Regions from separate parts of the Streptomyces sp. NPDC020875 genome, predicted to be linked through region 2. Evidence: riboswitches for the same ligand, from Rfam matches in the RefSeq annotation. Region 2 holds a riboswitch; each other region holds the start of a gene.

Region 1 (9,408 bases), on a different contig from region 2:
GAGTCGATGGAGAACCAGCGGGACGTGGTGAAGAACGAGCGCCGCCAGCGGTACGACAACGTGCCGTACGGCACCGCGTTCGAGAAGCTGACGGCCCTCGCGTACCCGGAGGGCCATCCTTACCACCACACGCCGATCGGCTCCATGGCCGATCTGGACGCGGCGACCCTGGAGGACGCCCGCGCGTTCTTCCGTACCTACTACGCGCCGAACAACGCGGTGCTGTCGGTCGTCGGGGACATCGACCCCGAGCGGACCCTGGCCTGGGTGGAGAAGTACTTCGGCTCGATCCCCGGCCACGACGGCAAGCAGCCGCCGCGCGACGGGTCGCTGCCGGACGTCATGGGGCGGCAGCTCCGCGAGGTCGTCGAGGAGGACGTCCCGGCCCGTGCCCTGATGGCGGCCTACCGGCTGCCGCACGACGGCACCCGCGAGTGCGACGCCGTCGACGTGGCGCTGACCGTGCTCGGCGGCGGTGAATCGTCCCGGCTGCACAACCGGCTGGTCCGCCGGGACCAGACCGCCGTCGCGGCCGGGTTCGGACTGCTGCGGCTGGCGGGGGCCCCGTCGCTGGGCTGGCTGGACGTGAAGACGTCCGGCGGGGTCGAGGTGGCCGGGATCGAGGCGGCCGTCGACGAGGAGCTGGCCCGGTTCGCCGCCGAGGGGCCGACGCCGGAGGAGATGGAGCGGGCCCAGGCCCAGCTGGAGCGGGAGTGGCTGGACCGGCTCGGTACGGTCGCGGGCCGCGCCGACGAACTCTGCCGGTACGCGGTGCTCTTCGGCGACCCGCAGCTGGCGCTCACCGCCGTCGGGCGGGTGCTCTCGGTCACCGCCGACGAGGTCCGCGAGGTGGCCGCTGCCCGGCTGCGCCCGGACAACCGGGCCGTGCTGGTGTACGAGCCGGTGCCCGGCGCCGACGCGGAGAACGAGACCGACCACGACGCAGAAGAGGGGGCGGACAAGTGACCGACGCCGCCGAGCCGCTGACCACGATGGACTTCCACCCCCGGCCCGCCTCCGGGGTGCCCACCCCCTGGGCGTTCCCCGCCCCGGACCGCGGCACGCTCCCCAACGGGCTGACCGTGCTCCGCTGCCACCGCCCCGGCCAGCAGGTGGTGGCCGTGGAGATCAACCTCGACGCCCCGCTCGGAGCCGAGCCCGAAGGGCTCGACGGGGTCGCCACGATCATGGCCCGGGCCCTGTCGGAGGGGACCGACAAGCGGTCCGCCGAGGAGTTCGCGGCCGAGCTGGAGCGCTGCGGCGCGACCCTCGACGCCCATGCCGACCACCCCGGCGTCCGGGTGTCGCTGGAGGTGCCGGTCTCCCGGCTGCCGAAGGCCCTCGGGCTGCTCGCGGAGGCGCTGCGCGGTCCCGCCTTCGACGACGGAGAGGTCAAGCGGCTGGTCCGGAACCGGCTGGACGAGATCCCGCACGAGCAGGCCAACCCGGGCCGCCGCGCGGCCAAGGAGCTGTACCGCCGGCTCTTCCCGGCCGGGCTGCGGATGTCCCGCCCCCGGCAGGGGACGGAGGAGACGGTGGCCCGGATCGACTCCGCCGCCGTCCGGGCCTTCTACGAGGCCCATGTCCGGCCCGCCACCGCCACGGCGGTCGTGGTCGGCGATCTGACCGGGATCGACCTGGACGCCGTCCTCGCCGACACCCTCGGCGCCTGGCAGGGCGACGGGGCCGAGCCCCGGGCCCGGGAGGAGATCTCCGCCGACGACACGGGTCGGATCGTGATCGTGGACCGGCCGGGCGCCGTCCAGACCCAGCTGCTGATCGGGCGGATCGGGGCGGACCGGCACGACCGGGTGTGGCCCGCGCAGGTGCTCGGCACGTACTGCCTCGGCGGCACCCTCACCTCCCGGCTCGACCGGGTGCTGCGCGAGGAGAAGGGGTACACGTACGGCGTCCGGGCCTTCGCCCAGGTGCTGTGCTCCGCCCCCGACGGCTCGGGCGCGTCCCTGCTGGGCATCAGCGGCTCCGTTGACACACCCAACACGGGCCCGGCGCTGGCCGATCTGTGGACGGTGCTGCGGACCCTGGCGGCCGAGGGGCTGACGGACGACGAGCGCGATGTCGCCGTACAGAACCTGGTGGGGGTCGCGCCGCTGCGGTACGAGACGGCGGCGTCGGTCGCGGGCACGCTCGCCGACCAGGTGGAGCAGCACCTCCCGGACGACTTCCAGGGGCAGTTGTACGCCCGGCTGGCGCAGACCGGGACGGTGGAGGCGACCGCGGCGGTCGTCAGCGCGTTCCCCGTCGACCGGCTGGTGACCGTACTGGTCGGTGACGCGGCCGAGATCGAGGGCGCCGTCAGGGAGCTGGGGATCGGGGACGTCACCGTCGTCAAGGGCTGAACCGGCGGCCCGGCGGCGGAATCCGGGCCGACGGACAGCCGGACAGACCAATAAGACGGACCGACCGGCCCCGGTCCCGTACGCGCGCATCCGCGTACGGGACCGGGGCCGTGTCGTGCCCGTACGGAACCGGTGCCCGGTGCTTTCGTACGGGCACGGGGCGCGAGGGGCCGCCGGGAACGGGCCCGGGCCGTCCGGGCGGCGGGACCACCCGGGCCGGGGGCGGAAACCGGCCGGAGGGATCCGGCCGGGGGTGCAGACGGGCCGAACGGGTAACCGAAGTACGGCCGTCGCCCCCCGCCGCCCCGTCAGCTGTCCGTTTTGATGGGAAGTTGACCGACACGTGCTGTGGCATGAGCAACAAAGAGGGCTGTTTGTTTGGTGATCGACACGCGCCGCGCCTAGCGTCGGTCCGGCTGTTCGCAGGCAGGCGCCGCAACCGCGGCACGGACAGCCATCGCCGAGTCCCCGTCAGGCGCGAGCCCAGGGGAGCCGGGGACCCATGTTCCCCTTGGGGTGAATCGGAACCTTCGCAGCCCGCGGAGGAACCGTAGGAGACCTTCCTCTTCTCCGAACCCGTCAGCTAACCCGGTAGGCGAGAAGGAAGGAAAGGACCAGCCTTTCATGGCGTTCGCCCGATCCCACGGGAAGCACCGTGCCCCGAGCCGTGTGACGCGCCGCAGCGCGAGCCTCGCCGGAGCCGCGACCCTCGCCACCACCGGCGTCATCGGCACCTTCGCCGCCCCCGCGTTCGCCTCCGACAACGACGGCCGCGACCAGGGCCCCGAGACGGGCGGTCTGAGCGCCGAGGACACCGGCTCCATCCAGATCCTGGCCGCCGACGACACCGGCTCCCTGCGGACGCTCTCCGGCCCCGACACCCTCGCCTCCCAGGTCGCCGACCAGGCGCACGCCCAGAAGCAGGAGGCGAACGCCCGCGCAGAGGCGGAGGCCGAGGCCAAGAGGCAGGCGGAGGAGCGGGCCAAGGCGGAGCGCGAGGCCCGGGAGCGGGCGGCCCGCGAGGCGGAGCGCAAGCGGCTCCTCAACACCTGGACGTCGCCGGTCGCCGGTTCCGAGGTCACCACCTCGTACCGGGCCAACAGCTCCCTCTGGTCCTCCGGCAGCCACACCGGTATCGACTTCCACGCCTCCACGGGTACGAAGATCGTGTCCGTGGGCGCGGGCACGGTCGTCGAAGCGGGCTGGGGCGGCGCGTACGGCTACAACGTCGTGATCCAGATGCGCGACGGCTCCTACACGCAGTACGCCCATCTGTCGTCCCTCTCGGTCGCTGCGGGCGCGAGCGTGATGCCCGGCCAGGAGATCGGCCGCGCGGGCTCCACCGGCAACTCGACCGGCGCCCACCTCCACTTCGAGGTCCGGACCGGAGCGGAGTACGGCTCCGACGTCGACCCCGTCTCCTATCTGCGGGGCAAGGGCGTCAAGATCTGACACCCCCCGCCCCGGCGGACACCGCCCCCGGTCCGTCCGGGCGGGCTGTCCCCCTGTTCCTCCCGTGCCCCGGCGCCCCGCGCGCCGGGGCACGCGGCGTTCCCGGCCCCGCCCCGGCCGCGCGATACCGTACGGGCCGCCGCCGTACGGAATCGGCCGCCCTTGGCCGAAATGAACTGCCGGGTTATCGGGAACAGTCGGAATTCCCGATCGGCTGACATAGAGTCGGCCGGGAAATAAGAACCGCAAATGATTTCCCGGACCACGGCGGAGGTGCAGTATGCGGGTTCCCGCGCATTCGGTCTGCAGGGCGATTCGCGACGACATCGTCTCCGGCGTGTTCCGGCGCGGCGAACGACTCACCGAGGAACAACTCGCCCAGCGGTACGGAGTCTCCCGGGTCCCGGTGCGCGAGGCGCTGCGGACCCTGCGGGCCGAGGGCTTCGTCACCACCCGGCGCCATGCCGGGGCGTCGGTCGCCGAGCCCACCGGCCGGGAGGCGGCCGATCTGCTGGAGATCCGTACGCTGCTCGAACCGCTGGCCGCGGCCCGGGCCGCCCGGCACCGCACGGAGGGCCATCTGCGGGTACTGCGCGGACTGGTCCGGCTGGGGCGGGAGCGGGCGGCCGGTGACGGCCGGGCGGGGGATCCGCGGGCGCTGGACGCCTGGTTCCACGACACCCTCGCCGAGGCGTCCGGCAGTCCGGGGCTGATCGCGCTGCTCACCCCGGTCCGGCGGAAGATCGCCTGGATGTACCTGGTGGAGTCGGCTCACGGACGGTCCGCCGAGTGCTGGGCCGAGCACGGGGCGATCGTGGACGCGGTGGGCCGCGGTGACGCCGAGCGGGCCCGGACCCTGACGGCCCTGCACACGGAGCGCGCCGCCGGGCTCCACCGGCTCCGCGGGCCGGGCGCCCCGGACGGCGCCCTCGAACGGCCGCCGGTCCGGGGTCGCCCGCAGGCGAGGGGGCGGTCGGCGGCGGGCACCGGCCGGGCAGCCCGGGTGGGGGTACGGGGGCCGGTCTGAGGCGATCGCGCCCCGGCCGGGAGCCGCGGCGAATCGGCACCGCCCGGCCCCGCGGGGGCGGGCGGCGGACCGCAACATTTCGGCAACACGGAATGCGACCGCATTTAACACGGCTCCCGTATAAAGGAGTCGTGCCATATTTCCGATGGCCATTCCCGATGATTCCCGGCGACGACTCGTGGCCGGGTCGGATGTTTTCGCCATTCGTACGGTTCGTGCGGTGAAAACACATCAGGCGCTGATCCCCGGGCGGGGGATCAGCGCCTGTGAATTCCGGGAGCGCCGGTTCGGCGGGAATTCCGGAGCGCGCCGGAGGCCGTGGCGGAGCCGGACGGCCGGACGCGGGAGTCGCGGAGTCGGCTCAGACCGTCTCCGGCAGCTCCTCGAGTCCTTCGGCGACCAGCTTCGCCAGGCGGTCGAGCGCGGCGTCGGCACCCTCGGCGTCGGAGGCGAGCACGATCTCCTCGCCGCCCTGGGCGCCCAGGCCGAGCACGGCCAGCATGGAGGCCGCGTTCACCGGGGAGCCGTCGGCCTTGGCGATCGTGACCGGAACGCCGGAGGCCGTGGCGGCACGGACGAAGATGGAGGCGGGACGGGCGTGAAGGCCCTCGGCCCAGCCGACGTTGACGCGGCGCTCAGCCATGGTGTTGCCCTTCAAGTAATCAGTGGTTGTCTAGACCAGTTCCCGGTCAGTGTCTCACGACGCCCCGGGTGCTCGTGCCGACCGCTGGGGCGCGGTCGTGCCCCCCAGAGTGCCCCGCCGGGGCGTCCGTCGCGAACCATGGCCGGGACGTGTCGCGGCGGCGGGCGCGGGGGCCGGTGGGGCCGGTGAGTACCGGTGAGTCCCCATGAGTCCCGTGTCGCGGAGCCGCGCCGTACGCTTTCTGCCATGCAGACCGAACGGGGTGCCGAACGGGAGAACGGGCGACCGGATTCCGGCGGGTCGGACGTCGGCCGGCCGGGGGCCGGGAAGCCCCCGACCAGGGAGTCCTCGGCCGGGTCCGGGTCCGGGGCCGCGCCCGGTCAGGGGCCCGGGGCGGACGGCGACGGCGCGCCGGAGCACGCGTATCCCGATCACTGGGAAGCCGACATCGTGCTGCGCGACGGCGCGACCGCCCGGATCCGGCCCATCACCGCCACCGACGGCGAGCGGCTCGTCGACTTCTACGAGCAGGTTTCGGACGAGTCGAAGTTCTACCGTTTCTTCGCGCCCTATCCTCATCTCTCCGCCAAGGACGTCCACCGCTTCACCCACCACGACTTCGTGGACCGGGTCGGGCTGGCCGTCACCGTCGGGGACGAGTTCGTCGCGACCGTCCGCTACGACCGCATCGACCGGCACGGGCGGGCCGCGAGCGCGCCCGCCGACGCAGCCGAGGTGGCGTTCCTGGTCCAGGACGCGCACCAGGGGCGCGGGATCGCCTCCGCCCTGCTCGAACACATCGCGGCGGTGGCCCGGGAGCGCGGCATCCGGCGGTTCGCCGCCGAGGTACTGCCCGCCAACAACAAGATGATCAAGGTGTTCCGGGAGGCCGGGTACACCCAGCGCCGCAGCTTCGAGGACGGCACCGTCCATCTCTCCCTCGACCTCGAACCGACCGCCGAGTCCGTCGCGGTCCAGCGCGCCCGCGAGTACCGGGCCGAGTCGCGTTCAGTACGGCGGCTGCTGGCGCCGCGCGGTGTCGCGGTCGTCGGGGTCGGACGAGCACCGGGCGGACTGGGCCGTACGGTGCTGCGCGATCTGATCGCGGGGGGATACACGGGCCGGGCCTACGCCGTGAACCGGGCCTTCCCGGCCGACCGGCTCGACGTCGACGGTGTGCCCGCGTACCGCTCGGTCACGGAGATCACCGGCTCGGGCGTCCGTCCGGGCGCCGGGACGGACCCGGCGGCCGGTGGCGGTACCGCCGGGCCGCCGGTCGATCTCGCGATCGTCGCGGTACCCGCCGAGCGGGTGCCCGAGGTGGTCGCCGACTGCGGTGAGGCCGGTGTCCGGGGCCTCGTCGTACTCAGCGCCGGATACGCCGAGACCGGCGCCGCCGGACGGGCGCGCCAGCGGGAGCTGGTCAGGCAGGCGCGTTCGTACGGCATGCGGATCATCGGCCCGAACTCGTTCGGGATCATCAATACGGCGGACTCCGTACGTCTGAACGCGTCCCTCGCCCCGCACGCCCCCGCGCCCGGCCGGATCGGGCTCTTCACCCAGTCCGGTGCGATCGGTATCGCGCTGCTGGCGGCGCTGCACCGGCGGGGAGCCGGGGCGGCCGGGCTCTACGGCCCCGGTGGTACGGGTCCCGCCCGGCCCACCGCCTCCGAGGACCCGGCCGGGCCGACCGCCGCCGCCGATACCGCCGCCGCCCTCGCCGGACCTGTCGGCCTCGCCGGATCTGCTGGCCTGGCCGGACTCGCCGGGCTTGCCGGACTCTCTACATTTGTGTCGTCCGGCAACCGCGCCGACGTCTCCGGCAACGACATCCTCCAGTACTGGTACGAGGACCCCGATACCGATGTCGCCCTCCTCTATCTGGAGTCCATCGGCAATCCGCGCAAGTTCACCCGGCTCGCCCGCCGGACCGCCGCCGTGAAGCCCGTCGTCGTGGTCAAGGGCGCCCGCCACAGCGGCAGCGAGCCCCCCGGCCACGCGGTCCCCGCCCCCCGGATCCCCGACGCCGCCGTCGACGCCCTGCTCCGCCAGGCGGGTGTGATCCGGGTCGACACCGTCACCGAACTCGTCGACGTCGGCCTGCTGCTCGCCGGGCAGCCGCTGCCGCGCGGGCCGCGCGTCGCGATCCTCGGCAACTCCGAATCCCTCGGTCTGCTCACCTACGACGCTTGTCTCGCCGAGGGCCTGCGCCCGCTGCCGCCGCTCGATCTCACGACCGGCGCCGCGCCCGCGGACTTCAGGGCCGCCCTGGCCCGGGCGCTGGCCGCCGACGACTGCGACGCGGTCGTGGTCACCGCGATCCCCTGGGTACGGGAGAACGGAGCGACCGACTCGGGCGACGGGGGCGACCTCGCGGCGGCCCTGCGCGCGGCGGCGGCCACCGCGCCCGCGAAGCCGGTCGCGGTCGTCCAGGTCGAACTCGGGGGCCTGGCGTCCGCCCTCGCGGCGGCGACCGGCACCCGCCCCCACCCACCCGCGCCCGGGCCCGCCGCCACGGACGCGGCGCCCGAAGCCCCGGCGGCCCACCCCGGGACGCCCGGCCCGGCCGAGACCGGTCCCGCGGCCGGTCGTACGGCTGCGTCCGCTCCGGCGCGCTCGGGCGACACCCCCGGTCCCGCCGCCACGGACACCGCCCCCGAAGCCCCGCCCGCCGCCCCTGCCGAAGCCAGTACCGGTACCGGGACCCCCGCCCCCGGCCCGGCCGTCGAAGGACCGCCCCGGGGCATCCCCGCCTATCCCGCCGCCGAGCGGGCCGTCCGCGCCCTCGCCGAAGCCGTCAAGTACGGGCAGTGGCGGCGTGAGGCGGCCGAGGGCGGCAAGGTGCCCGAGTACGAGGACATCGACGAGGGCCGGGCCGGGGCGGTGATCGCCGGGGCGCTCGCCGACGACACCGGTCCGCGCGGTATCACCCTCGACGCCGGGGACACCCGCGCCCTGCTGGCCGCGTACGGCATCCGGGTCCGCCGGGCCCTGCCCGCGCCCGACCCCGACGCGGCGGCCCGGGCGGCCGAACGGCTGGGCTATCCGGTCGCCCTCAAGACCACCGCACCCCATCTGCGGCACCGCTCCGACCTCGGCGGTGTCCGGCTCGACCTGGGCGGCGAGGCCCAGCTCCGCCGCGCCTACCGGGAGCTGACCGAACTCCTCGGCAAGCCCGTCGAGCTGCGCCCGGTCGTCCAGGCCATGGCGCCGCGCGGGGTCGACACGGTCGTCCGGGCCGTGGTCGACCCGGCCGTCGGCCCCTATCTCTCCTTCGGGCTCGCGGGGGTCGCGTCCGAACTGCTCGGCGACACCGCCCACCGGCTCGTCCCGGTCACCGACCGGGACGCGGCGGGCCAGATCCGGTCCATCCGGACCGCCCCCCTGCTGTTCGGCTGGCGCGGTTCGGCCCCCGTCGACACGGCGGCGCTGGAAGAGCTGCTGCTGCGCGTATCACGACTGGTCGACGATCACCCGGAGGTCGTCGGAATCAGTCTGGAACCCGTCGTCGTGGCGCGTGACGGCCTCTCCGTCCTGGGCGCCTCGGTACGGCTCGCGCCCACCCCCGTCCCCACCGACCTCGGCCCCCGCAGACTTCCCAGCTACTGACCACTCCCCGACACCACCGAGCGTTCCCCACCCCCCGGGGCCCGTAGGATGGACCACATGGCGAAGACCGGTACGACGACCCAGGGGCTGCGCGCGGCGATCGAGCGCAGCGGCTACTACCCGGCTCTCGTGGCAGAGGCGGTGGAGGCTTCCGTCGGCGGTGAGCAGATCGCCTCGTACCTGGTACACCAGGAGACGACGTTCGACGCCAACGAGGTCCGCCGCCATGTGACCGTCCTGGTGCTCACGGCCAACCGTTTCATCGTCAGCCACACCGACGAGCAGGCCGCCGACTCCAGCTCCCCGACGCCGTACGC
Region 2 (9,408 bases):
CGGGATACCGGTCCGGGAGCTGGGCCCCGCGCAGATCACGGAGTACGAACCCGGGGTCCGCGGGGTGGCCGCGATCCGTGTCGGGACGACGGGGGTGTGCGACTTCGGCGCCGTGGCGCGGAAGCTCGCGGACCTGGCGGTCGCGGCCGGGGCCGAGGTGCGCTGCGGCGAGGAGGTCGTCGCGGTGGACCGCCGCCCCTGGGGTGCCGCGGTCCGCACGGCCGCCGGGACGGTGCTGCGGGCCCATGTACTGGTCAACTGTGCCGGGCTGCGGAGCGACACGGTGGCCCGGCTCACCGGCGACGACCCGGGGGCGCGGATCGTCCCCTTCCGCGGGGAGTACTACGAACTCATGGATCCGTCCCTGGTCAGGGGGCTGGTCTATCCCGTACCGGACCCGGCGTTCCCCTTCCTGGGGGTCCATCTGACCCGGGGGATCGACGGCTCCGTCCATGTCGGGCCGAACGCGGTCCCGGCGCTCGCCCGCGAGGGCTACGACTGGGGCGTGATCCGTCCGGCCGAGCTGGCGGCCACCCTGACCTGGCCCGGTAGCCGGCGGCTCGCCCGCCGCCACTGGCGGTACGGGGCGGGGGAGCTGCGCCGCTCGATGTCGAAGGAGGCGTTCACGGCGGAGGTCCGCAGGCTGCTCCCGGCGGTCACCTCCGACGTCCTGCGCCGGACCGACGCGGGCGTCCGTGCCCAGGCGGTCCTCAGGGACGGCACGCTCGTCGACGATTTCCTGATCCGGGAGAGCCGTCAGGCGGTCCATGTGGTGAACGCGCCGTCCCCGGCGGCGACGGCGTCCCTCCCGATCGGCCGCGAGGTGGCCCGCCGGGTCAGGGCGATGCTGTAGCCGCACCGCTCGCGCTCCGCCGGGGCGCGGCGGGCGGGCCGGGCCGTGGGCAGGCGGGCCGGGGGGTGGGCGGGGCGCCGTAGAATTGGCTCATTGTGTCGACATCGCGCCCCCACACCCCCGAGACCCCCGAAGGCCCCGAGCGGCTCACACCCGCCGAGCCCTCGGACGCCGAGCACACCCCTTCGTCCGCGGAGGCCGCGCCGACCGCGACGGACGGTTCCGCCGGGGCCGGGGCGCGGCGGCGCCGTGACGAGCCGAGGTTCCCGGGCGGCCCCGCCGCCGATCCCGCCGGATCGCACCACGAGCGCCGGATCCGGAGCTTCCAGCCCCGGCGGAGCCGGGTGACCACCGGGCAGGGCGACGCGCTGCGCCGGCTCTGGCCGGTCTGGGGCCTCGACATCGACGGCCGGGAGGTACTCGATCTCGGCGCGATGTTCGACGGGCTGCCCGTCGTCCTGGAGATCGGCTTCGGGATGGGCGAGGCGACCGCGCGGATGGCCGCCGCCGACCCCGGGACCGGCATCCTGGCCGTGGACGTCCACACCCCCGGGCAGGGCAATCTCCTCGGTCTCGCCGAGCGGAACGGGCTGACCAACGTCCGGGTGGCCAACGGTGACGCGATCATCCTGCTGCGGGAGCAGCTGGCGCCCGCCGCGCTCGACGGGATGCGGGTGTACTTCCCCGACCCGTGGCCGAAGAAGCGGCACCACAAGCGGCGGCTGATCCAGCCCGAGTTCCTGACGCTGGCCGCGCGGGTCCTGAAGCCCGGGGCCGTACTGCACTGCGCGACGGACTGGGAGCCGTACGCGGAACAGATGCTGGAGGTGCTCTCCGCGCACCCCGATTTCGAGAACACCGCCGAGGACGGCGGCTTCGCGCCGAGGCCCGGCTTCCGGCCCCGTACCCGGTTCGAGGGACAGGGGCTGGACAAGGGCCACGTCGTCCGGGACCTCCTCTTCCGCCGGGTCTGACCGCACGCCCCGGCGGTACGGACCCGAGCGCCCCGGACCCGGATCGTCCCCTGCGGCAGCGGCACCCGGCATGGACCGGGACCGGTCCGGGCGGAGGAGTACGAGCGGAGGTGTCCGGCGCCGAGGCCCTTCAAAAGGCCGCGACCGGGGCGATTCGCGGTGGCATATCGCGTGAACCGGCCAGGGATCACACCGCCCCGTCGCCGGTTGTCACCGGGGATCGTTAATGTCGACGGGTGTCCGAGCCGTCCGCATCCCGTCCCGTACCGCGTCCCTCGCCCCTTGAGGCCGGGGCGCACCCACCCGATCCGGAACGCACCGGGGTGCGCGGGCCCCGGCCCGTACCACCGGACGGCGCGCCCATCCCGCCCCGGTCCCACCCCCACCACCGGCCGAATCCCGCCACCGACACCACCGGTATCACCGACACCACCGGGCCCGTCGGCACATCCAGCACCACCAGCGATACCAGCACCACCGGCGCCACCGGTCCGATGGGCCCCGGCGGACCCGCCGTGCCCGCGTACGACGCCCGGCCGGTCTTCGACGCCATGCCGGAGCGCTCCCGCTGGCGCTACAAGCCGCGGGTCGCCCGGATCTGGCGCAGCAAGGCGATCCGGGCCGGGATCCTGATCCTGCTGCTGGCCCTGTGCGCGCTGGTGATCCTGGCGATAGTCCGGGAGCAGACCGGTTCCCAGGGCTTCCTGGTCGGCCTCGGTCTCGCCACCCTGCCCGTACCGCTCCTGCTGACGGCCTTCCGCTGGCTGGGCCGGGTCGAGCCCCGGCCCTGGCGGAACCTCGCCTTCGCCTTCGCCTGGGGCGCGTTCGGCGCGGCACTGGTCTCGATCCTGGCCAACACCTTCGCGATCCAGTGGATCGCCACCGCCACCGCGGATCCGACGAGCGCCGACAATCTGGGCGCGACCCTGGTCGCCCCGGTGGTCGAGGAGACCGCCAAGGCCGCCGCGCTCTTCCTGCTCTTCTTCTTCCGGCGGCGGCACTTCACCGGTCTGGTCGACGGTGTGGTGTTCGCCGGTTTCACCGCGACCGGTTTCGCCTTCACCGAGAACATCCTCTATCTCGGCACAGCCTTCGACGAGGAGCAGTCGGCGGGCGGCTCGGGTATCGCGTCGGCGGCGGCGACGTTCTTCGTACGGGTCGTCATGTCGCCGTTCGCGCATCCCCTCTTCACCGTGCTCGCCGGTCTCGGGCTGGGCTTCGCGGCGATGGCCGCGCGACGGCAGCGGCTGCGCCGGTTCGCCCTGCCCGTGCTGGGGCTGCTGCTGTCGATGGCGATGCACGCGCTCTGGAACGGTTCGGCGTCCTACCTCGGCCCGTTCGGCTTCTACCTGGTCTACGGGATGTTCATGGTCCCGGCCTTCGCGCTGCTGACCTGGCTGACGATCTGGTCCCGGCAGCGGGAGCTGCGGACGATCTCGGTCGCGCTGCCGCCGTATGCCGCGGCGGGCTGGCTGGCGCCCGCCGAACCCGCCGCGCTGTCCTCGATGCGGGCCAGGTCCGAGGCCCGGTCCTTCGCCCGCCGGGCCGGGGGGCCGACCGCCGCGCACGCGGTGTCGGAGTACGTACGGTTCGCGACGTCACTGGCCTTTCTGCGCGACCGGGCGTCGCGCGGGGCCGCCGACCCCGACTTCGTGGCGCGGGAGCAGGAGTTGCTGCACCACATGTGGAACCGGAAGGCGGTGGCCGGACCGGCGCTCACCTACGGCGCCCGGGCGGCGGGCGCGGTGCGGGTGCCGCCGCCGTACCGCGACTACGAGGGGTACAACCCGTATCGCGTCTGACTAGTACGACTCATGTGACTCGTACGGCGTCCCGCAGCAGCCCAATGCGAGCCGTACGGCAGCCGGCCCGAAACCGGCCCCGGACATGCGGAACCGGCAGCTCCGACGTCGGGGGGTGATGCGTCGGAACTGCCGGTGGTCCACGAGAAGTCGCGAGGCCGCGGGGGTGTGCCTAGACGGGCACGCCCTTGCTGCGCAGCCAGGCCAGGGGGTCGATCACCGAGCCGCCGGGCGTCCTGACCTCCATGTGGAGGTGGTCGCCGGTGACATTGCCGGTGGCGCCGACCCGGCCGATCATGTCGCCCGCGGCGACCTTCTGGCCGACGCTGACGGTGATCGACGACTGGTGGGCGTACATCACCTCGGTGCCGTCGTTCAGCTCCAGGATGGTCTGCAGGCCGTACGCGCCCGCCATGCCGGCGGACTTGATGGTGCCCGCGCCGACGGCCTTGGTCGGGGTGCCCGCCGAGGCGGCGAAGTCGACACCGGTGTGCTGGCCGGAGGACCACATCGAGCCGGACTGGCCGTAGGTCGAGGTGATCCGGTAGTTGGAGGTGGGAGCGGAGTAGCTCTTCGCCAGCTTGGCGAGCCGCTCGGCCTCCGCCTTCTTCTTGGCTTCCTCGGCGGCCTTCTTCTTCGCCTCGTCCGCCTTCTTCTTGGCGTCGGTGGCGGCCTGCTTCGCGTCCTCGGCGGCCTGTTCGGCGGCGGCCTTCTCGGCGGCGGCGCGGCGCTCCGCGTCGGCGGTGGCCTGCTGCTGCTCGGCCTGCTGGAGGATCCGGGAGCGCAGGGCGTCACCGGCGGCCGCGTCGGCCTCCTCTGCCTGGGCACCGGGGGCTCCCATGGTGGCGAGGCCGACCGGGGCGGGGCCCTCGTCGTCGCCGCCGAGCCCGTCGGGCAGGGAGATGGTGATCGGGGCCTTGTCCTGCGCGGTGGCGATGCCGCCCGCGCCGACGGCGGCGATGACACCGACACCGAGGACGGTGGAGCTGCGGGCGAAGGCCCGGCGCTGCTGCCGCAGTACGCGGTGCTTGCCGCGGCTGGCGCCGATCGTCTCGGCGCTGGGGTTCCACTCGTCGGTGGAACGCTCGGGACCGCCGTCCTCACGGAAGCCGGAGTGGGAATACCCGGGCCCGGCGGGGGCTTGCGGGGCAGGGGTGTTGGACGCCACTGAGGCGTACTCCTTTCCTTCCTTCTCGCCTACCGGGTTAGCTGACGGGTTCGGAGCAGGAAGGTCTCCTACGCGTGACTCCGCAGGCTGCGGAGGCACCCGATTCACCCCAAGAAGTGGTTCCCCGGTTCCCTTACGGGATTCGGCGCGTGAGCACGGAGCCGCCCTGACGGCGGCTGGGACGACCGCGCTGCGTTATCGAACGTTAATAGACACCGGGAATGTTTTCCAAGCTGTTCCTGATGATCGTTAAACCCACCCGGTGGATCAACCGGGACAGAAGCTCGCCAAATCGGGCGAGCCGACTCGCGAAACGGGCACCTGACGCCCCGTCGGCACGCCCACGGCCGCTGATGGACCGTCAATCGATATATGCAGAGCGACGACTCAATTACTCTCGGTAGAAAAACGGGCCGTGCAATGGCACATAGGCACCGAGGCCCGGCGAAGGGTTGGTCAAGTCTTTATCCAAGAGCCCGGAGCGCCGTCTGTTCCGGCGCCGGACGGACCGTTCGCCGGGCTTCGGCCACCGGGCCGGAAGCCGCCGTACGGGATCCGGCCACCGCCCTCCGCACGCCGTTCGCCGCCCTCCGCGATCCGGCTACCGGGCTCACCGTTGGTCAGCCGCCGCGCCCCGGAGGCCGGTCGTCGTCCGCGGGGTCGGGAGCCGCGCCGGCGGCGGCCGGGGTCCCGGTGACCGCGAGCAGCGCCATGTCGTCCGTGGATCCGCCGCCCGTGTGCCGCCGTACGTCGTCGACGAGCGCGTCCAGCAGCTCGCCCGGCCCCGGGAACACCCGGCCCCCGAGCCGCTCCCCAGGGTCGTAGAAGGCCCCCGCCGGGTTCCGCGCCTCGGAGAGTCCGTCGGTGTAGAGCAGCAGGGTCGAGCCGTCCGGCATCGGATGCGTCTCGGTCCGCCCCGGCCACTCCCCCAGCTCCCGCATGCCCAGTGGCAGGGCCGCGTCGTCCGGCGGCAGGAACCGGGCCCGGCCGTCGCCCCGCAGCAGCAGCGGATCGGGGTGCCCCCGGTTGAGCAGCCGTACGATCCCGGCCCCGTAGGGGATCTCCGCGATCACGGCGGTCGCGAAGCCCTCGAAGTGGGCCGTGTTCTCCTCGGTGTCGCCGCCCCTGCGCAGCCCCTCCCGGACCAGGGCCTGTTCCAGCCGGTCGGCGACCTCCTCCAGCGTCGGCTCCCGTTCGGCCGCCTCGCGGAAGGCGCCGATCAGCACGGCCACGGCCTCCACCGCGCCCAGGCCCTTGCCCCGGACGTCGCCCACCACCAGCCGCACCCCGTGCCGGGTCTCCTGGACGGCGAAGAGGTCGCCGCCGATGAAGGCGTCGGCGAGGGCTGCCTCGTACCGGGCGGCGACCCGCAGCCCGCCGATCTCCTCGGCGGGGGTGGGCAGCACGGCGCGCTGCGCGGTCTCGGCGATCACCCGGGCGGAGGCGAGCTGCTCCTGGCTCCGGGTGATGACCCGGTTGATGAAGAGGGCCAGCGCCGAGACGGTGATCACGGTGGTCAGCTCGGTATACGCCTGGGTCTCGTCGAGCAGGCTGTTGTAGAAGTCGAGGATCAGCTCGGTCAGTACGGCGAAGATCCCGGTCGCCAGGGTGACGGAGAAGGAGAAGAAGGGCGCGGCGAGCAGCGGGGCGGCCGTGAACATCGGGGCCGCGGTGAACTTCGACGGGGTCGCGAGGTCGAAGACCACACCCGCGATGATCATCAGCGACGGCAGCATCCGGGCGAGTCGCCGGGCGCCACCGGACAGGTTCGGTTGTTCTTCCTCCGCCACGGATGTTCTCCTCCCCCCTCAGCGTCCCGGCGGGACGGGCGGAGGGCGACCCGCGGAGGGCCGGACGGGGGACGGCGCGCGGAACGGCGTACGGGACGGCGTACGGAACCCCGGGGCGGTGCGGCCGGGTACGACAACGGCCCGGTGTTCCTGTTACGGAACACCGGGCCGTGTCTTCAGTAGCGGGGACAGGATTTGAACCTGCGACCTCTGGGTTATGAGCCCAGCGAGCTACCGAGCTGCTCCACCCCGCGTCGGTGAACCCAACTCTACGCCATCCGGAGCACCGCCGACGACCATTTCCGCCCCCGCGGCCCCATCGGTTTCAAAAATCCCGCCGATCCCGCCCCGGACCGGCGGGATCGGCGCTCCGGCGCCGTGGATCCCGCCGGTCCCCCAAGCCTCCCCGGGCCCCGGGGCCTGGGCCCCGGGCCCCAGGCCCCCCGGTCCCCGCGCCCGCCTCAGTCGGTGAGATTCCGGTCCGCGTAGATCCGCATCGCGTCCCGGACGAAGACGGCCGTCCCCTCCCCGTACTTGTCGTAGTTCTTCCCGAACCTCGGGTCCGTCGCGAACATCTCGCCGAGCCCGGCGAAGTGGCTCCTCGACGGGGGCCGGACCGCCGACTGCCAGGCGTACATCCGCCCGGTGATCTCCTGCGCCCGCTCGTCGCCGGGCTCCGCGCCCTCCCGCCGGGCCCGCCCGTAGTGCCGGGCGATCGTCTCGTGCTCCAGCAGCCGGGCCCGCCGCTCGTCCTCGCCGAGCGCCGACCACCACCGCCGGCCGTCGCGCCAGGCGTCGGCGCCCCAGCGTTCGGTGACCTCCTTCTCGTACCGCTTGTCGTCGAAGCCGTCGAGCACGTCCTCGGCCATCACTTCTTCCCCTCGTTCGGTCTTCAGCAGAGTCGTCCGCACCGAGGCGATCCGGCGGGCGAGCCGGTCCCGCTCCAGCTCCAGCAGCTCCAGATGGGCCCGGAGCGCGGCGGCCGGATCGCGCTGCCCCGCCAGGACCCCGGCGATCGCGGGCAGCCCGAGCCCCAGCTCGCGCAGGAGCAGGATCCGCTGGAGGCTGATCAGCTCGTCCGGGCCGTAGTAGCGGTAGCCGTTCGACCCGATCCGGCGGGGCTCCAGCAGTCCGATGTCCGCGTAGTGCCGCAGGGTGCGGCTGGTCGTCCCGGCGCGCCGGGCGACCTCCTGGATCGACCACTCCATGACCTGAACGGTAGAAGTTGACGTTACGTAAAGGTCAAGCCCGGCATCAGCCGACGATTCGGGCGGCCCGGCGGCGGAGGTAGTCGGCCTCCGGCCCGCTGAGGGTGGCCTCGGCGGCCCGTTCGTACGCCGCCCTGGCCTCGGCCGGCCGTCCGGCCTCCTCCAGCAGATGGGCCCGGACGGCGTCGAGCCGGTGGTGGCCCGGCAGCCGGTCCGCCAGCCGGTCGGCCTCCGCGAGCCCGGCCTCGGGTCCGCGGACCCGGGCGACGGCGACGGTCCGCCCCAGCTCGGCCATGGGTTCGGGGGCGATCGCGACCAGCAGGTCGTACAGGGCGAGGATCTGCGGCCAGTCGGTCTCCTCGGGCCGCCCGGCCTCGTCGTGCAGGGCGGCGACGGCGGCCTGGAGCTGGTAGACCCCGGCCGGGCCCTGGCCCAGCGCCTCCTCGACCAGGGCCGTGCCCTCGGCGATGGCGGTACGGTCCCAGCGCGTCCGGTCCTGCTCGTCCAGCGGGATCAGCTCGCCGTCCGGGCCGCTGCGGGCCGGGCCGCGCGCCTCGGTGAGCAGCATCAGCGCCAGCAGTCCGGTGACGGCGCCCTCGCGGGGCAGCAGCAGCCGGACCCGGCGGGTCAGCCGGATCGCCTCCCGGGCCAGGTCGGCGCGGTGGAGCCGGTCGCCGGACGAGGCCGTGTACCCCTCGTTGAAGATCAGATACAGCACTTCGAGTACGACGGCGAGCCGCTTGTCGCGGTCACCGGGGCCGGGCGGGACGAACGGCACGCCCCGCACCTTCTGCTTCGCCCGGCTGATCCGCTGGGCCATCGTCGCCTCGGGCACCAGATGGGCGCGGGCGATCTCGGCGGTGGTCAGCCCGCCGACGGCCCGCAGGGTGAGGGCGATCTGCGCGGCGGGCGCCAGCCCGGGATGGCAGCAGAGGAAGAGCAGGGTGAGGGTGTCGTCGTCGGAGGGGGCGCGGTCCTCACCGGGCGCGGGGGCGGTGTGGTCGTCGCGGGGCGCGAGGTTCGCGGCGGTCTCCTCCCGGCGGCGGCGCGCCTCGTCGGCGCGGAGCAGATCGACGAGGCGGCGGGCAGCGACCCTGATGAGCCAGCCCCGGGGGTTGGCGGGGACGCCTTCGGCGGGCCACTGGCGGGCGGCGGCGATCAGGGCCTCCTGGACGGAGTCCTCGGCCTGGTCGAAGTGCCCGTAGCGGCGGACGAGCGCGCCGAGGACCTGCGGCGCGTGCAGCCGCAGCAACTCTTCGACTACGACTACGACTACGCCGACTCCGCTGACTCCACCGCCTGTGCCGCCCGTGCCGCCGTCGGCGGGGGCATCGGTCGCGGTATCGGCCTCGGCCTCGGTATCGGGGTTCGTACGGCTACGGCTCATGCCGCAGTACGTATCACGGGTCCGCCGAAGCGGTGCGAGGCGGACCGCCGGGCGGGGGCCGTACGGGGCCGGGGGCGTGGGGGCCGTACAGGGGCTCGGGCACGGGGCCCGGATGCGGCCGTACGGCGGGCACGGCCCGGGATCCCCGGCGGCGTCACCGGCCCGTGGTCTCTCGCAGACCACCGGCCCGGGGCTCGGCGGACACCGGAGTTCATCGGTGTCCCCG
Region 3 (9,408 bases), on a different contig from region 2:
CCAGGAGCACTTTCTCGGCGTCGAACAGACCCGGGAGCTGTTCCGCAAGGCGTTCTCCGGCGGCAACCGGGCCCGCTGGCGGCTCAATCACTCCCCGCTCTTCCTCGACTTCCTCGAAGGCAAGGCGGACTTCCCCTGCACCGCCTGGGCGATCCCCAACTACTCCCTCTTCGGCTGGCAGCGGCCCTGCTATCTGATGAGCGACGGATACGTCCCCAGCTACCGCCAGCTGATTGAGGAGACCGACTGGGAGAAGTACGGCCGGGGCAAGGACCCGCGGTGCGCCAACTGCATGGCCCACTGCGGCTACGAACCGACCGCCGTCCTGGCCACCATGGGCTCCCTCAAGGAGTCGCTGCGGGCCGCCCGGGAGACCGTCACCGGCAACCGGGGCTGACCGGCACACCCGCCCCGGGCCCGGGTGGCCCGGAGCGGCGGGTGGCGGCGGGACCGGCGTACGGCCCGTACCCCCGCCGCCACCGCCGACCGGACCGCCGTACGCCGACAGGACGGCCGTGCCGACCCGGGGCGGACACCCGGACCGGATCCGGCCGGGACCGAACGACACCGGGACCGGCGCGCGCCGCGCCGACACCGCACCGGCAGCCGAGGAGAGCCGAAACGACATGACCCAGCCACCGCAGCACCGGACGGCCGCCGACCCCCCGCACCCGGACGGCGGCTTCGACCTGAACCGGCTGCTCGCCGAACGCGGGGGCGAGCGATACGCCCTGCACACCCGGCACCTCAACCACCAACTGCCCCGGATGCTCCGTACCATCGGCTTCGACCGGGTCTACGAACGCGCCGAAGGCGCCTACTTCTGGGACGCCGACGGCCACGACTATCTCGATATGCTCGCGGGCTTCGGCGTGATGGGCCTCGGCCGCCACCACCCCGTCGTCCGCAAGGCCCTGCACGACGTACTCGACGCGTCCCTGGCCGACCTCACCCGCTTCGACTGCCAGCCGCTGCCCGGACTGCTCGCCGAGCGACTGCTCGCGTACAGCCCCCATCTGGACCGGGTGTTCTTCTCCAACAGCGGTACGGAAGCCGTGGAGACGGCGCTGAAATTCGCCCGCTGCGCCACCGGCAGACCCAGGGTCCTCTACTGCGACCACGCCTTCCACGGGCTGACCACCGGCTCCCTCTCCGTCAACGGCGAGGCGGGCTTCCGCGACGGCTTCGCCCCGCTCCTCCCCGACACCGCCGTCCCCCTCGGCGACCTCGACGCGCTGAAGCGGGAGCTGCGCCGGGGCGATGTGGCCGCCCTCGTGGTGGAACCCGTCCAGGGCAAGGGCGTGTACGAGGCCCCGCCCGGCTATCTGCCGGCCGCCGCGGAACTGCTCCACCGGCACAAGGCGCTGCTGATCGCCGACGAGGTGCAGACCGGCCTCGGCCGGACCGGCGACTTCTACGCCCATCAGCACGAACCCGGGGTAGAACCCGATCTGATCTGTGTCGCCAAGGCGCTCTCCGGCGGCTACGTCCCGGTCGGCGCCACCCTCGGCAAGGACTGGATCTTCCAGAAGGTCTACTCCGCCATGGACCGGGTCCTGGTGCACTCCGCGAGCTTCGGCTCCAACGCCCAGGCCATGGCCGCCGGGCTCGCGGTGCTCTCGGTGATCGAGGACGAGAAGCTGGTGGCCAGGGCCCGGACCACCGGCGATCTGCTGCGTACCCGGCTGGCCGGGCTGGTGGACCGGTACGAGTTCCTGGCCGATGTCCGCGGCCGGGGCCTGATGACCGGGATCGAATTCGGCCGCCCCTCGTCGCTCGCCCTGCGGGGCCGCTGGGCGATGCTCCAGACCGCCCGCAAGGGACTCTTCGCTCAGATGGTGGTGGTACCGCTGCTGCACAAGCACCGGATCCTCACCCAGGTCTCCGGCGATCATCTGGAAGTGATCAAGCTGATTCCGCCACTGATCATCGGCGAGCCGGAGGTGGACCGCTTCGTCACCGCCTTCACTGCGGTCATGGACGAGGCCCACAGCGGGGGCGGATTGCTCTGGGACTTCGGGAAAACCCTGGTCAAACAGGCCATGGCACAGCGCTGACCATCAGTTCGAAGGCCATACGTCCGAGAAGTTTTTGCCTCTGGGGCAAGAAAGTTGCCTCAGAGGCATTTTCCTGGCGCAATGGACTCATGCAGAGTCCTCCCGGGGGCCACCCCCCGGACCCCCGATCCACGGCGCCCGGCGGGCCGCCGGACGAGCCGGAGTCGCTGCCCGACGTGGCGCCCAGGCTCCGCGATCTGCGCCGCAGGCGCGGACTGACCCTGGAGGCCGCGGCCCATCGCGCGGGGCTCTCGCCCGCGCATCTCTCCCGGCTGGAGACCGGCCGGCGCCAGCCGTCGCTGCCGATGCTGCTCGGTCTCGCCAGGATCTACGGTACGACAGTCTCCGAGCTGCTGGGGGAGTCGTCGCCGGAGCACGACCCGGTGATCAGGGCCGGGAGCCGGGAGCCGTCCCAGGCCGACGGGTGGACGTACCACCAGGTCGGCGGGCCGGGCCGGGCGATGCAGTCGCTACGGCTGATCGTGCCCTACGGCGCCCAGGGCGAGCTGGTCCGCCAGCACCCCGGCGAGGAGTGGCTCTATGTCCTCGACGGCCGGGTCCGGCTGTCGCTCGGCGACACCGTGCACGAGCTGGGACCCGGTGACAGCGCGCACTACGACTCCCTCACCCCGCACCGGATCACCGCCGCGACCAGGGACGGAGCAGAGATGATCTTCGTCCATACGCTGCTCCAGAGCCCCGATATCTTCCATCCGCACTTCTGACGGCGCCCCGTGCCGGTCCGGCTTCGCCGCCCGGCCCCCGACGACCGTCAGAACCGCCCGACCGGTCCCGGTGACCGGCCGGGAACCCCTCCCGGCCCGGCCGGGGGACAGCCCCGGCCCCGGGCCGGAGAAAGCAGAGGCCGTCATGGTCGAGAACCCCACCGCGGGCGAGGGTGCGGCACTCCCCGCCGACCGTCCCGTCCGGGAGCGCAAGGAGGAGGGCAAGTTCCCCAAGGGGATCTGGATCCGGCTCTTCGCCTATCTCGTCGCCGGACATGTCTTCGCGGGCTTCCTCTATCTCCTCTTCGAGGTCGGCGCGAAGTAGTCGCGGGCCCCGGTCGGGGGCGCCGCCGCGCCGCCGGTCAGGCCGTGGTGAGCAGCCGCTCCCGCAGCCGGTCCCGGGTCTCCGGGGCCAGGCCCAGCCCCCGGGACAGATACTCCTCGGTCCCGCCCCAGGTCGAGTCGATGGTGTCGAAAGCGGCCCGCAGATACGCCGGACGCGCGTCGAACAGCGGGCTCAGCAGCTCCATCACCTCGCCGGACGTCCCGGCGGGCGCGTCGTCGGCCCGCCGGACCAGATAGCGGCGGTGCGGGTCGTTGGACTTCAGATAGTCGGCCTCGATCGCCTCCCGCTCCACCCCGACCGCCAGCAGCGCCACCGCGATCGAAAGACCCGCCCGGTCCTTGCCCGCCGCGCAGTGCATCAAGGCCGGGACGCTGTCCTCGGCCAGGGCCCTCAGGACCCGCCCGTGCTCGCCGGTCCGGCCCGTGATCAGGGTCCGGTACGACTCCACCATCCGGTCCGCCGCCCGGCCGTCCGCCAGCAGGGACCGCAGCTGGGGCAGATCGCCCCGGTGGACCACCTGCCAGAACTCGGCGCCGTCGGCCGGATCGCTCAGCGGCAGATTGAGATTCCGCACCCCCGGCAGGGTCACGTCCGGGCCCTCGATCCGGATGTCGGCCGCGTTGCGGAAGTCGAAGATCGTATGGAGGCCGAGACCGGCGAGGAAGGCGGTGTCGCTTCCGGTGGCATGAGCCAGATGGCCGCTGCGGTAGAGCCGTCCGTGGCGCACCGTCCGCCCGTCGCCGGTCGGCATGCCGCCGACGTCGCGGAAGTTGCGGACCCCGGCCAGCTCGGGCTCGGTGGACGGAACCTGCGGCACCTGCTGCGTCACTGAGGGCTCCCTGAGGCGTCACTGCCGTCGGCCCGGACGCCGACGGTGGCGTGAACCCGACGATACGACATCGGTTCCGTCGGGCGATCTTCTTGTCGGACCGGTCCTGAGTGGTGCCGCGAGGGTGCCGGAGCCGGGCCGGAGAACGGCCGAACCGGCAGAGGATCGTAGGGTTCTGTCCGTATTCATGCCCAATAGGTGCTTCGTCGAACATGCCCCGCCTCATGGGTAGATGGGCGCTCCTCATGAGCAGGATCACAATCGTGACGTTGTGTGGCGGGGGCCGCCGGGCGGGACGCCCCCGGCGGTGGGGAGTTGGCCCGGGGGTCTCCACGGAGGGTGACCGGCTCCGGCGCCCCCGCAAGATCGACCCCGGTCGCTGCCGTACCGCTTGGCTTGTTCCTGGCGACATGGCCGGTTTACGGTCGCCGAACTCCGGACGGACCGCCGAATCCTGCCGCCGCCCGGACTTTCCTTCACCCGAACCACGTGGCAGGAGCGGGGGACCCAGGTAGTACGCCGATCCGGGCGACCGGACGGCTCGGGGTGAAGCCGTGCCCGACGGGCGCGGCCGGGCAACTCCAGCCCGAACCCGACAGCTCACCTCGCAGGCGCCGGAGAGGAAACGCGCCATGCCCGGAAAGGGTAAGCACCGCCGTCCCCGGACGACGGTCATCACACGCGGCATCGTCGCCGCCGGTACCGGCGGAGCCGCCATCGCCCTGCCCCTGATCGGGGCCACCGGCGCCCACGCCGCCGAACCCGCCGCCCCGGTGACCGCCGCCGTCGCCCCGGCCGCCCAGGTGACCCCGGCCGCCGCCGAGAAGACCGCCGCCGGAGCCACGACCTATGTCGTCGTCGCCGGTGACCACCTGTCCAAGATCGCCGTCGAGCGCGATGTCGAGGGCGGCTGGCAGCAGCTGTACGCCGACAACCGTACGGCCGTCGGCGACGACCCGTCCCTGATCCACCCCGGTCTGAAGCTCACCCTGAACGGCGAGGGTGCCGAGCGCCCGCAGTCCGGGACCGGCGAGAAGCCGGCGAAGGCCGAGAAGAAGGCGGAGACCGGCAAGGCCGACCGCGCCTCCCGCGACGGCGCCCGGGCCACCGCCCCGGCCCCCGCCGCCGAGCCCGCCCCGGCGAAGCAGGCCGCCCCGGCCGCCGAGCCCGCCGCCGCGGAGCCCGCCCCCGAGTCCGCCCCGGCCACCGGCGGCTGGTCCGCCCCGGTCGACGGCGCCGTCAGCACCCCGTACCGCGCCTCCGGCGCCATGTGGTCCAGCGGCTACCACACCGGTGTCGACTTCGCGGTGCCCACCGGGACCGGCATCAAGTCCATCGGCCCCGGCACCGTCGTCTCCGCCGGCTGGGCCGGCGCGTACGGCAACGAGGTCGTCATCAAGCACACCGACGGCACCTACTCGCAGTACGCCCATCTCTCCTCCCTCTCCGTCGCCGCGGGCCAGACCGTCAGCGGCGGACAGCAGATCGGCCTCGCCGGTTCCACCGGCAACTCCAGCGGCCCGCATCTGCACCTGGAGGTCCGTACCGGACCGGGCTACGGCTCCGACATCGACCCCGTCGCCCATCTGCGGAGCCACGGCGTCAACCTCTGAGCCCGCCGAGCGCGTTGAACCCGGCTCGTCCCGCGCCCCGGACCGCCCGTCCGGAGCGGCCACCGCGTCCCCCACGACACCCCTGTCGTGGGGGACGCGGTGTATTCCCGGCCGGTCGCGGGATCACGGTGTGATAGATCACGGCCCGTCAACCCCTCCCTACGGTCGCGTAGGTCACATCCCCGAGGGGAGGATGGTTGCCGTGGCAGACGATTCGAGCACAGTGATGACCGGCGGGATCGGGTCGTACGCGGCGATCGGTGACAGCTTCACCGAGGGCGTGGGGGACCCGGGACCCGATGGAACCTACGTCGGCTGGGCGGACCGCTTCGCGGTACTGCTCGCCGACCGCGTACCGGAAGGCACCTTCCGGTACGCCAATCTGGCCGTACGCGGCCGACTCCTCGACCAGATCGTGGCGGAGCAGGTGCCCAGGGCGCGGGCGCTCGCCCCGGACCTGGTGTCGTTCTGCGCCGGGGGCAATGACATCATCCGCCCGGGCAGCGACCCGGACGACGTGGCGGAGCGGTTCGAACGGGCCGTCGCCGAACTGACCGGGGCCGTCGGCACCGTCCTGGTCACCACCGGCTTCGACACCCGTGACATCCCGGTACTGCGCCATCTGCGCGGCAAGATCGCGACCTATACGGCTCATGTCCGGGCCATCGCCGACCGCTACGACTGTCCGGTGCTGGACCTGTGGTCGCTCCGGTCCGTGCAGGACCGCCGGGCCTGGGACCCCGACCGGCTCCATCTGTCGCCGGAGGGGCATACCCGGGTCGCCCTGCGGGCGGGTCAGGTACTGGGGCTCGACATCCCGGCCGACCCCGACCAGCCGTGGCCGCCGACCCCGCTGCGGGGCACGCTGGAGGTACGGCGCGACGACATCCACTGGGCCCGGGAGTATCTGGCGCCGTGGATCGGGCGGCGACTGCGGGGCGAGAGCTCCGGCGACCATGTGGAGGCCAAGCGGCCCGATCTGCTGCCGCTGTGACGCCGTGTCCGAGGGCCCGCCCGTACCGGGAGCGGGCCCTCGGACACGGTCATCCCGTCATCCGGTCACGCCGGGACCGTCAGGCGTAGGTGTACCACTGGGTGTGGTCCAGCAGGCTGGCCGGTGTGGTGTTGGTCCACGGCGCCATGTTCTCGTTGAGGGCGACCGCCCCCGTGGTGCTGGTGCTGGGCAGGTACTCGGCGCTGGTCGGGTGGAGCGCGTGCCAGTCGGCCCAGAGCTTGTCGACATAGGCGTGGTGCAGCCAGAACACCGGGTCGTTGGGGGACGTGGCGCCCTCCATATGACCCCGGACCCAGCTGTGGACCCGGTTGTGCATGCTGTAGTAGCCGTCCGTGCCCTCCAGCCGGGCCCGGAAGCCCGTCGAACCGTCCCGGAACGGGGCGGAGTCGTAGGTGGTCAGGGTCAGCGCGTCGGCGACCTGCGCCGCGGTGGGCAGGGTCGGTACGAAGAACCCGAGGGCGCGCCGGAGGTACACCCCGGTGTCGACCCCGACGGTGATGTTCCACTTGCCGCCGGAGTGGGCGAACGGGCCGTCCATGACCTGATCGTCCTGGGCACGGCCGGTGCCGCCGAGGAAGTCCGGGGCCCAGAGCGACGAGGAGGCCGTGTTGTCGACCGTCCAGTCCCAGTAGGGGATCGACACCGTCGGGTCGACCTTCTGCAGTTCGGACTCGAAGTCGATCAAGTACTTGCGGTGCCAGGGCAGGAACGACGCGCCGAAGTGGCCCACGTAGACGCTGGTGTTCATATCGAGGGCGAAGCGGAGCCGGTGGGCCTCGACGAACTGGTCGTAGACGCCTATTCGCTTCACCTCCAGCACGGCGTCGGTGAACTTCTTCTTCTCGGCGGTGGTGAGGCTCGCCTGGTTCTTCCGTACGGTCATCTCAGGGGCTCCCGGCTCAGACGGCGGACATGAACGGCACGACCTGGGCGCCCTTGAGGCTCTCGACCGCGGCCCGCGCGGCGTCGAGCGGGGTCTTGAACCGTGAGTAGTGGTTGATCGCGCTGCTCCAGCCGAACTTGTCGTGCTTCATGATGTGGAGCTCACGGCCGTCGATCAGAACCCGGTAGCCGCCGTGGGCGGCATGGGACTTGGCGGCGTGTCCCTCGGCGGGCAGCCCCTGGATCCGGCGGCCCTGGAAGACCTCGTCGAAGGAGCCGAGTCCCTTGGCGACGTCGTGCGAGCCGTGGCCGCCGGAGGAACCGACGGCGGTCGCGGTGGCGACCCCGATCAGTGCCGTGCCCGCGGCGGCGCCTGCGGCGGCCCCGATGACCTGGCGTCGGGTGAATCTGGACATGACGAAACGACCTCCTGGAATGGTGGTGGAGGGCGGCCCCGGGGATGTCCCGGAAGCGCCGCGGCCATGACTACCCGGGCCTTCGGCTTCGCAGTAGGCCGCCGAGGTCGGTTGGCTGCCATTGGGTCATGTCTTCGCAGGTCATCGCGTTGCAGCCGGTGCTTCTCGGTGCCCGGCGCCAGGAGCCGTCGCCCACTGTGGTGAAGATTCTGTCGTGAAGGCGGGGCAAATATGAAGATCCTTCGGTGGTGAGGCGATGCCGGAGGTCCCGCCCATGATCGGAACATGGCCGGAAATCGGGCCACGCTTCCGGGGGTTATGTCCCGGATGGTGAGATCCCCGGGGCCGGGATCCGTTCGAGTACGCCACCGGCGAAGACGTCGTACAGCGGCAGAGACTCCAGATGGACATAGCCGATATGGCAGTCGCAGAGCGCCAGCGGACAGGCCCTCGGCCGGAGCGCCGCCCGGTAGGAGCCGTCGTACAGATTGCCCAGCTCGGCCCGGACGAAATGACAGCGCCGGACCGTCCCCTCGCCGTCGACGGAGATCACCGACTCGCCCGTCCGGCACGGCAGCCCCGCCGAGCGGTGGGGGCGTCTGCTGTACGGGAACAGCGGGTCGACCGCCGTCCAGGCGTCGGCCTCCGCGTCCTCGTAAGTCCGGCCCTCCGCCGCGTTGACCCAGAGATAGACCTGCTCCGGAAGGTCGGCGCGGAGCCGCAGGGCGTCCTCGCGGTGCTCGGGCAGCCCCACGATCCCGACACTGAACCGGATGCCCCGGTCGGCCAGTTCACGGGTCCGGGCCAGGAACCGGTCGTACGGCGTCTCGCCCGGATGGTACGTACACCAGAGGGCCAGCTTCGCCGGGTCGGCGTCGGCGAGCCACTCCGTACGGCAGCTGAGGTTGGTCTGGATCGCCACCCGGCGGATATGCGGCAGCCGGGACAGCTCCACCAGGGTCCGCCGGTACCAGGACCGGACCAGACCCTCCCCCCAGGGGGTGAAGAGGACCGAGAGCCGGTCCCCGGTCTGTGCGGCGGCCCAGTTGGAGAAACGTTCCAGCGCCGCCCGGTCGGCCCGGAGCTGGTCCGGGGTGTCCCGGCGCTTGGCGAAGGGGCAGTAGGGACAGTCGTAGTCGCAGGAGGCCAGCGGCCCCCGGTAGAGCAGCGTCAGATCCATGACGACGGCCTCACTTCGGCTCGTACGCGGTCATCCGCGCCCGTACGGCGGGGGAGAACAGCTCGGGGCCCAGCGCGTCCGAGTGCGCCAGCCCCTCGGGGCTCAGCCGCAGCAGACCGGCGGGCGCCGACCCGTCCAGCCAGCCCAGGGCCGTGAACCGGGCCAGCTCGGGACCGAAGTCGTCCCCGGGGTCCCGGCCGAAGCGCTCCCGGTACTCGGCCACGGCCAGGCCCCGCGCCTGGAGCAGCGACTGCAGCAGATGGCGCCGGCGGGACTCCGCCGGGTCCATCGCGAAACCGACCTCGGCCCGGCCGAAGTCCTCGGTCCCGGTGTAGTCGTCGATGA

What was found. Region 2 has a riboswitch for cyclic di-AMP ahead of AB0G74_RS31045 (M23 family metallopeptidase). Riboswitches for the same ligand answer to the same signal wherever they lie in the genome.
Positions count from the first base shown of each region.
Region 1: it holds a riboswitch for cyclic di-AMP, as region 2 does, so the genes downstream of both, AB0G74_RS10010 (M23 family metallopeptidase) here and AB0G74_RS31045 (M23 family metallopeptidase) in region 2, are expected to answer to the same signal.
Region 3: it holds a riboswitch for cyclic di-AMP, as region 2 does, so the genes downstream of both, AB0G74_RS25675 (LysM peptidoglycan-binding domain-containing M23 family metallopeptidase) here and AB0G74_RS31045 (M23 family metallopeptidase) in region 2, are expected to answer to the same signal.

Region 1 is NZ_JBFADP010000013.1:99,503-108,910, forward strand. It holds gene AB0G74_RS10000 (pitrilysin family protein) at 1-966, shown strand, start outside; gene AB0G74_RS10005 (pitrilysin family protein) at 963-2,360, shown strand; cyclic di-AMP (ydaO/yuaA leader) riboswitch at 2,809-2,973, shown strand; gene AB0G74_RS10010 (M23 family metallopeptidase) at 2,985-3,812, shown strand; gene AB0G74_RS10015 (GntR family transcriptional regulator) at 4,093-4,839, shown strand; gene AB0G74_RS10020 (HPr family phosphocarrier protein) at 5,201-5,482, opposite strand; gene AB0G74_RS10025 (GNAT family N-acetyltransferase) at 5,729-9,091, shown strand; gene AB0G74_RS10030 (DUF5998 family protein) at 9,149-9,408, shown strand, end outside.
Region 2 is NZ_JBFADP010000075.1:20,495-29,902, forward strand. It holds gene lhgO (L-2-hydroxyglutarate oxidase) at 1-853, shown strand, start outside; gene trmB (tRNA (guanosine(46)-N7)-methyltransferase TrmB) at 949-1,827, shown strand; gene AB0G74_RS31040 (PrsW family intramembrane metalloprotease) at 2,322-3,629, shown strand; gene AB0G74_RS31045 (M23 family metallopeptidase) at 3,802-4,797, opposite strand; cyclic di-AMP (ydaO/yuaA leader) riboswitch at 4,809-4,955, opposite strand; gene AB0G74_RS31050 (PP2C family protein-serine/threonine phosphatase) at 5,418-6,587, opposite strand; tRNA gene AB0G74_RS31055 (tRNA-Met) at 6,768-6,841, opposite strand; gene AB0G74_RS31060 (MerR family transcriptional regulator) at 7,049-7,795, opposite strand; gene AB0G74_RS31065 (DUF6596 domain-containing protein) at 7,842-9,182, opposite strand.
Region 3 is NZ_JBFADP010000049.1:25,554-34,961, reverse strand. It holds gene hpnH (adenosyl-hopene transferase HpnH) at 1-397, shown strand, start outside; gene AB0G74_RS25695 (aspartate aminotransferase family protein) at 627-2,057, shown strand; gene AB0G74_RS25690 (XRE family transcriptional regulator) at 2,147-2,782, shown strand; gene AB0G74_RS25685 (DUF6126 family protein) at 2,928-3,107, shown strand; gene AB0G74_RS25680 (tyrosine-protein phosphatase) at 3,145-3,957, opposite strand; cyclic di-AMP (ydaO/yuaA leader) riboswitch at 4,425-4,584, shown strand; gene AB0G74_RS25675 (LysM peptidoglycan-binding domain-containing M23 family metallopeptidase) at 4,590-5,570, shown strand; gene AB0G74_RS25670 (SGNH/GDSL hydrolase family protein) at 5,764-6,564, shown strand; gene AB0G74_RS25665 (tyrosinase family protein) at 6,644-7,468, opposite strand; gene AB0G74_RS25660 (tyrosinase cofactor) at 7,485-7,883, opposite strand; gene AB0G74_RS25655 (STM4011 family radical SAM protein) at 8,200-9,063, opposite strand; gene AB0G74_RS25650 (STM4012 family radical SAM protein) at 9,074-9,408, opposite strand, start outside.